3 regions of the Bradyrhizobium sp. LA6.1 genome follow, and region 1 is predicted to be linked to each of the others. Evidence: predicted binding sites of a transcription regulator. Region 1 holds the regulator's gene; each other region holds the start of a gene.
The links. The regulator LexA, encoded in region 1, represses DNA repair genes until DNA is damaged. The targets are predictions, from matches to a motif close to TGTTCNNNNTGTGTTCNG.
Positions count from the first base shown of each region.

Region 2: the regulator LexA is predicted to act here: its motif matches at 1,531-1,548, upstream of ABIB99_RS30520 (PA0069 family radical SAM protein).
Region 3: the regulator LexA is predicted to act here: its motif matches at 1,243-1,260, upstream of ABIB99_RS25000 (DNA recombination protein RmuC).

Region 1 covers NZ_JBEPQK010000003.1:142,158-145,433, reverse strand. Annotated here, with positions in the region: gene ABIB99_RS07830 (molybdopterin molybdotransferase MoeA) at 1-1,166, shown strand, start outside; gene lexA (transcriptional repressor LexA) at 1,343-2,044, shown strand; gene ABIB99_RS07820 (hypothetical protein) at 2,690-3,124, shown strand.
Region 2 covers NZ_JBEPQK010000015.1:63,924-67,199, reverse strand. Annotated here, with positions in the region: gene ABIB99_RS30525 (phosphoketolase family protein) at 1-1,359, opposite strand, end outside; gene ABIB99_RS30520 (PA0069 family radical SAM protein) at 1,570-2,733, shown strand; gene ABIB99_RS30515 (VOC family protein) at 2,757-3,212, shown strand.
Region 3 covers NZ_JBEPQK010000010.1:245,692-248,967, forward strand. Annotated here, with positions in the region: gene fmt (methionyl-tRNA formyltransferase) at 1-457, opposite strand, end outside; gene def (peptide deformylase) at 596-1,120, opposite strand; gene ABIB99_RS25000 (DNA recombination protein RmuC) at 1,292-2,491, shown strand; gene ABIB99_RS25005 (GIY-YIG nuclease family protein) at 2,554-2,856, shown strand; gene ABIB99_RS25010 (AmpG family muropeptide MFS transporter) at 2,943-3,276, shown strand, end outside.

The DNA.
Region 1 (3,276 bases):
GCGCAGAGCCGCTGCCTGAAGAGATGATCGCGCTCGACGCAGCCTTCCACCGCGTGCTCGCACGCGACGTCGCCGCGCGGCGCACGCAGCCGCCGCAGGCGATGTCGGCAATGGACGGCTATGCGGTGCGCGCGGTCGATGCGGCGAAGATCGACTCCCAGCTCACCCTGATCGGCGAGGTCGCGGCGGGCCGCCCGTTTGCGGGATCGGTCGGCGCCGGCGAGGCCGTGCGTATCTTCACCGGCGGTGTCGTTCCCGATGGCGCTGATGCGGTCGTGATCCAGGAGGACACGATTGCGGACGGCAAGCGCGTCACCATCAAGGAAGCCGCCGTAACGGGGCGGCACATCCGCCCCGCCGGCGTCGACTTCTCGGAAGGCGACGTGCTGCTGCGCAAAGGGGCCCGGCTCACCGAGCGCGACCTCGCGCTCGCCGCCGGCATGAATTACCCGCAACTGCCAGTCCGGCGACGCCCGAAGGTCGCGATCCTCGCCACCGGCGACGAGCTGGTGATGCCGGGTACGACGCCGGGCCACGGCCAGATCGTCTATTCCAACGGCTACGCCCTGCACGCGCTCGCCCGCAGCGAGGGCGCCGATACCATCGACCTCGGCGTGGCCGCCGATACGCTTGAGGCGACCACGGCCGGCATCGGCCGCGCGCGGGAGAGCGGCGCCGACATCCTGATCACGACCGGCGGCGCGTCGGTCGGGGACCACGATCTGGTCCAGCAGGCGCTGAGGGACGAAGGTATCTCGATGGCGTTCTGGAAGATCGCGATGCGGCCGGGCAAGCCGATGATGAACGGGCGGCTCGGCGCGATGCGCGTGATCGGCCTGCCCGGCAATCCGGTGTCATCCTATGTTTGCGGCTTCCTGTTCATGGTGCCGTTGATTCGCGCGCTTTCGGGCCGTTCGATGATTCATCACCGCCGCGAACGCGCGGTGCTGGGCCGCGATGTCGGCGCCAATGACCAGCGCGAGGATTATCTGCGCGCACGCCTCGAGCTGCGCGACGACGGCACGCTCCTCGCCCTCCCCGTCAATCACCAGGATTCCTCGCTGCTTGCGAATCTCGCTGCGGCACAGGCACTTCTCGTGCGCGCGCCATTCGCGCCGAAGGCCCAAGCCGGCACGCCTTGCGAGGTCTTGCGACTGCCCGTCTGATTGCTTCGTTCGCGTGCGTTCCGCGAACTTTGTCGCGTTCACGGTAAATTAAGCAGTTGCGGAACATGTATCGAACATATAGTGTCCGTTCATGATTTGTTTCGAGAATGTAGCGGCTTACTGCTGAATTCAGCGTCTCGGAATCGAACGACATCAACCGGGGGATTTTGGTCGAGATGTTAACGCGCAAACAATACGAGCTCCTGCGGTTCATCAGCGAACGGCTGAAGGAAAGCGGCGTGCCGCCCTCCTTCGACGAGATGAAGGACGCGCTCGACCTGCGCTCGAAATCGGGCATCCATCGCCTGATCACCGCGCTCGAGGAGCGCGGCTTCATCCGGCGCTTGCCCAACCGCGCCCGCGCCATCGAGGTGATCAAGCTGCCCGAGCTTCAGGCCGCCGCCGGCAGCCGTCGCGGCTTCACGCCGAGCGTCATCGAAGGCAATCTCGGCAAGGTCCGCACGACTTCGAGCCCGCCGGCGGACGAGGGCGAGCGCCCCGTCGCGGTCCCCGTGATGGGCCGCATCGCGGCCGGTACGCCGATCGAGGCCTTGCAGACCCGCAGCCACACCATCAGCGTACCGCCTGACATGCTCGGCTCGGGCGAACATTACGCGCTCGAAGTGCGCGGCGATTCCATGGTCGAGGCCGGCATTCTCGACGGCGACATGGCGCTGATCCAGCGCAACGAGAGCGCCGATACCGGCGATATCGTGGTGGCGCTGATCGACGACGAGGAGGCGACGCTGAAGCGCTTCCGCCGCCGCGGCGCCTCGATCGCGCTCGAGCCCGCCAATGCGGCCTATGAGGTCCGCATTCTGCCGCCCAACCGGGTGAAGATCCAGGGCAAGCTGATCGGGCTGTACCGGAAGTATTGATACCGGACGTGCCGGTATCGGTTATTTGGCGCCCCGCGCGCTTTCGATCGGCATCGCCGATCCGAGATTGGAGCGGACGATTGTCCGCTTCCGCTGGATAGTCTTTCTGGTTTCGCGCAGATTATCCGGCCCCTCCTCCAGCGGTAAATCCTCGGCACGCCGCACGAAGCAGCCCTGCTTCGCGGCCTTCAGGTTCGAGGAGAAGTCATCCGCCGGATCGTTCTGAGCACACTTGCTGTGGCGCTGATCGCAGCATCAGCGTCGCAAGCCTTGGACGTACAAGCCTTGGCCGTGCAAGCCTTGGCCGTGCAAGCCTTGGCCGCGCAATCGCGGCCCCATGTCCGCAAGGATACCGCCATGAGCGAGCAAGTCCGCAAGGCCCTCGACGCCGTCGACCAACCGTCGCGGCCGGGCTGGCAATATTCCGGCTGGTCGGCGCCTGCGGGGCGCTGACACGCGCCTGCAGAATGCAAAGGGGCGGGCTTTGTTCCTGGTGGATTCGGGAAAGTTAATGTGATTGCGGCCTGCGGCGGCGAGCCGTAGATTTGCCTACAACCCGGCAGAACGTTTGGTATTTCCACTCTGATAGAGGCCTGCGCCTCGATTAAGAGACGTGGGTCGCTATCCCTGCATGAGGAGCACCCGATGTGTGACTACAGCCTGCATGCCGTCGCGTCGCGTCCCGCCGAAGTCGGCGAGACGATCGTCACGACAACCTTCCGCGGCACCTCGACGCGCGGCTTTGCCTCCGCGGCCGATCCGACCGTCGCGGTCTGCCTGCTCCCGGGGACGGAGCTCGCGTTCGCCGACAACGTCCGCTACGACAATCGCTGGATCTGGACGCGCACCGTCAATTCGCGCGTCGGCAAGTTCGGCAAGATCGATCCGCACATTCCCGATCGCCATCATGATGCGATCGAATTCCCCGACGGCAAATCCGTGCTGGTGACGCAGCTGGTCGAAGGCCAGCGCGCGACCGTGCTGCAGCTACCGGTGACCCAGCCGCTCGGCGAGCGCGAGCACAAGCCGCAGACCATCACCGACAGCCGGACAACCATCACCCGCCTGCCGATCGGCTGATGCAGCCATTCCCGGCCGGCAGGTCGGGCCAGGATTGAAATCGCCATCGCCGGCCGAGGCCGGCGAGATGGTGTCGTTTGTGTCCCGCGAAACTCCATCGGGCGGACCAAGCCGTGGCGTCTCCCACCGCACGAAGTTTGCGCTGTCCTGCC
Region 2 (3,276 bases), on a different contig from region 1:
ATGCACGTCGTAAGGCTCCGTCGGCTCCATCCAGACCCGTTCGGTCGCCTCGAACACGGCATCGAGCCGGTTTGACGCGGTCTCGTCCGGACCCATGATGCGGAAGTTGCGCGTTTCTGCGTTGAGGCGGATGACGTCGCGCAGGAATTTGCCGAGCTCGCGCGTTGCTTCGCCGGTGACGCCGCCGGGCTGCGGCACGTCCAACGCAAAACTGCGGAAGTCCGGCAGCTTCAGCTCCTTCTTCAGCAGGCCGCCATTGGCGTGCGGATTGGCGCCCATGCGCCTGTTACCGTCGGGCGCCAGCGCCTGGAGCTCGGGAATGAGCGCGCCGCTGCCGTCGAACAGCTTCTCGGGCTCGTAGCTGCGCATCCAGTCTTCGAGGATTTTCAGATGCGCCGGGTTCTCGCGACAGCTCGCAACGGGAACCTGATGCGCGCGCCAAAAGCCCTCGACCTTCTTGCCGTCGACCTCCTTCGGGCCGGTCCAGCCCTTCGGGCTGCGCAGCACGATCATCGGCCAGCGCGGCCGCTCGACGCTCTTGCGGCCGTCGCGGGCATGCTGCTGGATCGAGCGGATGCTGGCGAGCGCGACGTCGAGCGCATCCGCCATGGCCTGGTGCATCAATTCGGGATCGTCGCCCTCGACGAACAGCGGCTCGTGGCCGAACCCGCGGAACAGGTCGCGGATCTCCGCGTCGCGCATCCGTCCGAGCACGGTCGGGTTCGCGATCTTGTAGCCATTGAGGTGCAGGATCGGCAGCACAGCGCCGTCATGGGCGGGATTGAGGAACTTGTTCGAGTGCCAGGACGCCGCGAGCGGGCCGGTTTCCGCCTCGCCATCGCCGACGACGCAGGCGACGATCAGGTCGGGATTGTCGAATGCGGCGCCATAGGCATGCACCAGCGCGTAGCCGAGTTCGCCGCCTTCGTGGATCGAGCCTGGCGTTTCCGGCGCCGCGTGGCTCGGAATGCCGCCGGGGAAGGAGAACTGCCTGAAAAGTTTTCGCAATCCGTCTGTATCGCGCGCGACGTCAGGATAGATCTCGCTGTAGCTGCCTTCGAGATAGGTGTTGGCCACCATGCCCGGGCCGCCATGGCCGGGACCGCAGATATAGAGCACGTTGACATCGAGCGCGCGGATGACGCGGTTGAGATGGGCGTAAATGAAGTTCAAACCGGGCGTCGTGCCCCAATGGCCGAGCAAGCGCGGCTTGATGTGCTCCGGCCGCAACGGCTCGCGCAGCAGCGGATTGTCGAGCAGATAGATTTGCCCGACGGAGAGGTAGTTCGCGGCGCGCCAATAGCGATCGAGCAGATCGAGCTCGCTGCTCCCTGAGGCCGATTGTCGTTGATTTGTCATGTTCCTGCTGACCTTCACCCAGCGATCGACACCAACTTTGTTCCGGTGCGATTGATCCCTGTCCGGCATCGAACAGGATCGCCGCGACGGGTGTGTTGCGTGAGGTCAAGGGACCGCGCCCGAAATTTGGGCGGCTACTGTGCATGGGGTTGTTTTTGAGTTTTTTGTTTGTGTTCTTGATTTGTTCCTTTTGCGTGCTATCTTGGCTTCATGAGTCCAGCATCCTCTCATGCTCTCAAGCACCCGCCGGTCACGGCGCCCTCCGAGCCGGCGGGTGCGGACTCTGATTTTCCCGAACTGGCGGTCGCCATCGACAAACAGCGCAGGCGAGGGCGGGGCGCCCAGTCCAATGCCAGCGGCCGCTTCGAGGCCGAGGCCCGCGTCGCCTTCGACGATGGCTGGCAGAGCCTGGAGGAGCTGCCGCCGTTCAAGACCACCGTCGGCGTCGATACCTCGCGCAAGGTGATCACCCGCAACGAATCCCCCGATATTGGCTTCGACCGCTCGATCAATCCGTATCGCGGCTGCGAGCACGGCTGTGTCTATTGCTTCGCGCGGCCGACGCACGCCTATCTCGGCCTGTCGCCGGGGCTCGACTTCGAGTCAAAGCTGTTTGCCAAGCCCGATGCGCCGGCGCTGCTCGAGAAGGAGCTGGCCGCGACCGGCTACGAGCCGCGGATGATCGCGATCGGGACCAACACCGATCCGTATCAGCCGATCGAGCGCGAGCGTAAGATCATGCGCGGCATTCTCGAAGTGCTGGAGCGCGCCGGCCACCCCGTCGGCATCGTCACCAAGTCGGCGCTGGTCACGCGCGACATCGACATTCTCGCGCGGATGGCCAAGCGCAATCTCGCCAAGGTCGGAATTTCCGTCACCTCGCTCGATCCAAAGCTGGCTCGCACCATGGAGCCGCGCGCATCGACGCCGCCGAAGCGGCTGGAGGCGCTGAAGCAGCTTTCGGACGCGGGTATTCCGACCACCGTGATGGTCGCGCCCGTGATCCCCGCGCTGAACGATTCCGAGATCGAGCGCATTCTCGATGCCGCCGCCCATGCCGGCGTCAAGGAAGCCTCCTACGTGCTGTTGCGGCTGCCGCTGGAGGTTCGCGATCTCTTCCGCGAATGGCTGATGGCCAATTATCCAGACCGCTACCGCCACGTCTTCACCCTGATCCGCGACATGCGCGGCGGCCGCGATTACGACGCGAAATGGGGCGAGCGGATGAAGGGCACCGGACCGATGGCCTGGACCATCGGCCGCCGCTTCGAGATCGCCTGCGACAGGCTTGGGCTGAACAAGCGGCGCTCCAAGCTGACGACGGATCACTTTGCGAGGCCGAAGCGGAACGGCGATCAGCTCAGCCTGTTCTGATCGGGAAACGGAAGAGGCGTAGCATGAGCCAGGAACTTACCGCGCCGGTGCCGCGGCTCACGGTCATCACACTGGGTGTGAGCGACATTCGTGCCAGCATCGCCTTCTATGACGCGCTCGGCTTCTCGCGTCGGCTGAAGGCGACCGGCGAGGCCGTCGCCTTCTACGATACCGGTGGTCCGGTGCTGGCCCTGTTTCACTGGGACAAACTCGCGGCCGACGCCAAGTTGCCGGACAATCCGAGGCCCGCGACCTTCCGCGGCATGACGCTCGCCTGGAACTGCGCCACGCGCGGCGAGGTCGATGCGGTTCTGGCCTTCGCCGTCGGCAAGGGCGCGGCGCTGCTGAAAGCGGCGCATGAGACCGACTACGGCGGTTATTCCGGCTATTTCGCCGACCCCGACGGCCATCCCTGGGAAGTCGTGGTCGCGCCCGGCATCGAGGTCGGTGAGGACCGGCGGGTGCATCTGGCGGAGTAGGCGGCTGGTCTGAATAACGGGAATTGTCCGGGGTTCCCGGTTGCGCCGGCCGGGCCGCTTGCGC
Region 3 (3,276 bases), on a different contig from region 1:
CCATGGCGACGTCGCCGGTGTCGAGCCCGACATCCATCTTCATCACCATGACGCCGCTCTCGGCGTCGCCTTCCATGATCGCGCGGTTGATCGGCGCGGCGCCGCGCCAGCGCGGCAGCAGCGAAGCGTGCAGATTGTAACAGCCGAGCTTCGGCGCATCGAGGATCGCCTGCGGCAGGATCATGCCATAGGCGACGACGACGGCGGCATCGGCATCGAAGGCGCGAAACTCGTCGAGCGCCTCGGGCGTCTTCAACGACTTCGGCGTCAGCACGGGCACGCCGAGCTTTCGCGCGGCTTCCTCGACCGGGGTCGGCTGCAGTTGAAGGCCGCGCCGCCCGCCGGGCTTGGGCGCGCGGGTATAGACCGCCGCGATCTCGTGGCCGTGCGAGACCAGCTCGAGGAGCGTCGGCACGGAGAAATCGGGCGTGCCCATGAAGATCAGGCGGAGGGGCATGTGGCGAGACAATCCTCGGAAACGAGCAAGTTACTCGTCATGGCCGGGCTTGTCCCGGCCATCCACGTTCTCGCTGCTCGCGGCGGCAAAGAACGTGGATGCCCGGCACGAGGCCGGGCATGACGGCGGAGGACGTGGCTACTCCGCCCGCTTGGCGGCTTTCTCGAACTTCTTGATCACGCGGTCGCGCTTGAGTTTTGACAGATAGTCGACGAACAGCACGCCGTTGAGATGGTCGATCTCGTGCTGGATGCAGGTGGCGTAGAGGCCTTCGGCGTCCTCCTCGTGCACCTTGCCGTCGAGGTCGGTGAAGCGCACGCGCACCTTCGCAGGCCTTTCGACCTCCTCGTAATATTCGGGGATCGAGAGGCAGCCTTCCTCGTAGACCGACAGATCCTCGGAGGAGGCGATAATTTCAGGGTTGATGAAGACACGCGGCTCCGGCTTGGTCTCGCCGTCCGGGTCAGGCTTGGCGAGGTCCATGGTGATCAGCCGCAAGGGCTGCGCGATCTGGATCGCCGCGAGCCCGATGCCGGGCGCGTCGTACATGGTCTCGAACATGTCGTCAGCAAGCTTGCGGATCTCCGTCGTGACCTTCTCGATCGGCTTGGAGACCAGACGCAGCTGCTTGTCGGGCAGGATGATGATTTCTCTGAGGGCCATGGCCGCGATTTAAGCCGCATGCCGGATGCGGTCAATGCGGCGAGGAACTCCGTTAACCCTCCGCTAACCATAAAACTTCAGGTTTCGTTAACCATAAAAATTAGGGGGCTATTAACCATAAGCGTTCGCTATTCGTTCGCGGAGGGTGTCGAATCGGCTACAAGGGCCGCCATGAACGAGATCATTTTCCTGGCTGGCGACTGGCCGGTCCGCACGATCGATGCGTTGATCGGCTTCGGCGCCCTCGTCGTCATCCTGCTGGTGGTGATCGCGGTCGTGATCGCGCGATCCGGGCGGCGCGGCGCGGAACTCGCCATGGCCAATGCCATCCGCGCGGACGAGCTCGAGGAGCGCCTCAGCCAGGTGCTGCACGCCCAGAGCGAAGCTGCCGGCCGAGCCGACGCCATGACCCAGGCGCTGGCCGGCCGCCAGGCCGACATGGCGCGCGCGGTCAACGAGCGGCTGGATTCGGTGACCCATCGGGTCGGCCAGTCGATGGAACACTCGACCCGCAACACCATGGAGAGCCTGCGCGCCCTGCACGAGCGGCTCGGCATCATCGACAACGCGCACAAGAACCTGACCGACCTCACCACGCAGGTGACAACCCTGCGCGACGTGCTCGCCAACAAGCAGTCGCGCGGCGCCTTCGGCCAGGCGCGGATGGAGGCGATCGTCCAGGACGGCTTGCCGAAGGGCGCCTACGAGTTCCAGTTCACGCTCTCGACGGGAAAGCGGCCGGATTGCGTGGTGTTCCTGCCCGACCAGCGCCCGCTCTGCATCGACGCAAAATTTCCGCTGGAGGCGATGACCGCGCTGCACGACGCCCGCACCGACGAGGAGAAGCGCATCGCCACGCAGCGGCTGCGCGGCGACGTCATGAAGCATGTCAGCGACATCGCCGACAAATATCTCGTCGCCGGCGAGACCCAAGAGATGGCGCTGATGTTCGTGCCGTCGGAATCGGTCTATGCCGAGATCCATGACGGTTTCGACGACGTGATCCAGAAGGCCTATCGCGCCCGTGTCGTGCTGGTGTCGCCTTCGCTGCTGATGCTCGCGATCCAGGTGATGCAGCAGATCATGAAGGACGCGCGCATGCGCGACGCCGCCGACCAGATCCGCACCGAGGTGATCAAGCTCGGCGACGATTTGGGACGCCTGCGCGACCGCGTGCTGAAATTGCAGAAGCATTTTGCCGACGCCAACGAGGACGTGCGGCAGGTGCTGATCTCCGCCGACAAGATCGAGAAGCGCGCGGGGCGAATCGAGGAGCTCGATTTCAGCAAGACCGACGCGCCGGAGGGGCCGCATCTGGTGGCGGCAGGAGCCGCGGAGCTGTTCCCGAGGAAGCTCCAGGCGGGGGAGTGAGTTTTGAGGCACACTGTCGTCGCCCGGCTTGACCGGGCGACCCAGTATCCCAGAGACGGCAGATGGGCGCACGCTGCTACTACGTGTACATCCTAGCCAGCAAGATTGGTGGCACGCTCTACATTGGCGTGACAAATGACCTCATCCGCCGCGTAGCCGAACACAAATTGCAGTTGGTCGAGAGCTTCACGAAGGACTACGGCGTCGTGAAGCTAGTCTATTTCGAGCAGTTCGATGATCCCGAGAATGCGATCAAACGGGAGAAACGACTGAAGAAGTGGAAGCGCGACTGGAAGATCGCGCTGATCGAGAAAGACAATCCGGATTGGAACGATCTCTATTCGGGGATCGCGGGTCCTCCATAATTCCGGCCTCTGGGATACTGGGTCGCCCGGTCAAGCCGGGCGACGACGCCTCACTTGTGGCCCCCAGAATCTGCTAACACCTCCCCATGACCGCACCCGACGCGACCTCCCCTGCCAGCCCCGACACGGCCCCTAGCTCCTGGCGCGACGGCTTGGCCGTGTACCTGCAACCGCGGGTGCTGATCGTGCTGTTCCTCGGCTTCTCGTCCGGGCTGCCGCTGGCGCTGTCGGGCTCGACGCTGCTGGTGTGGATGCGCGAGGCCGGGGTCGATCTCAAGACCATCGGGCTGTTTGCGCTGGTCGGCACTCCCTACACGCTGAAATTCCTGTGGGCGCCGCTGGTGGATGCGCTGCATGTGCCGCTGTTCACGCGCGCGTTCGGGCGGCGGCGCGGCTGGCTGCTGTTCTCGCAGCTATTGC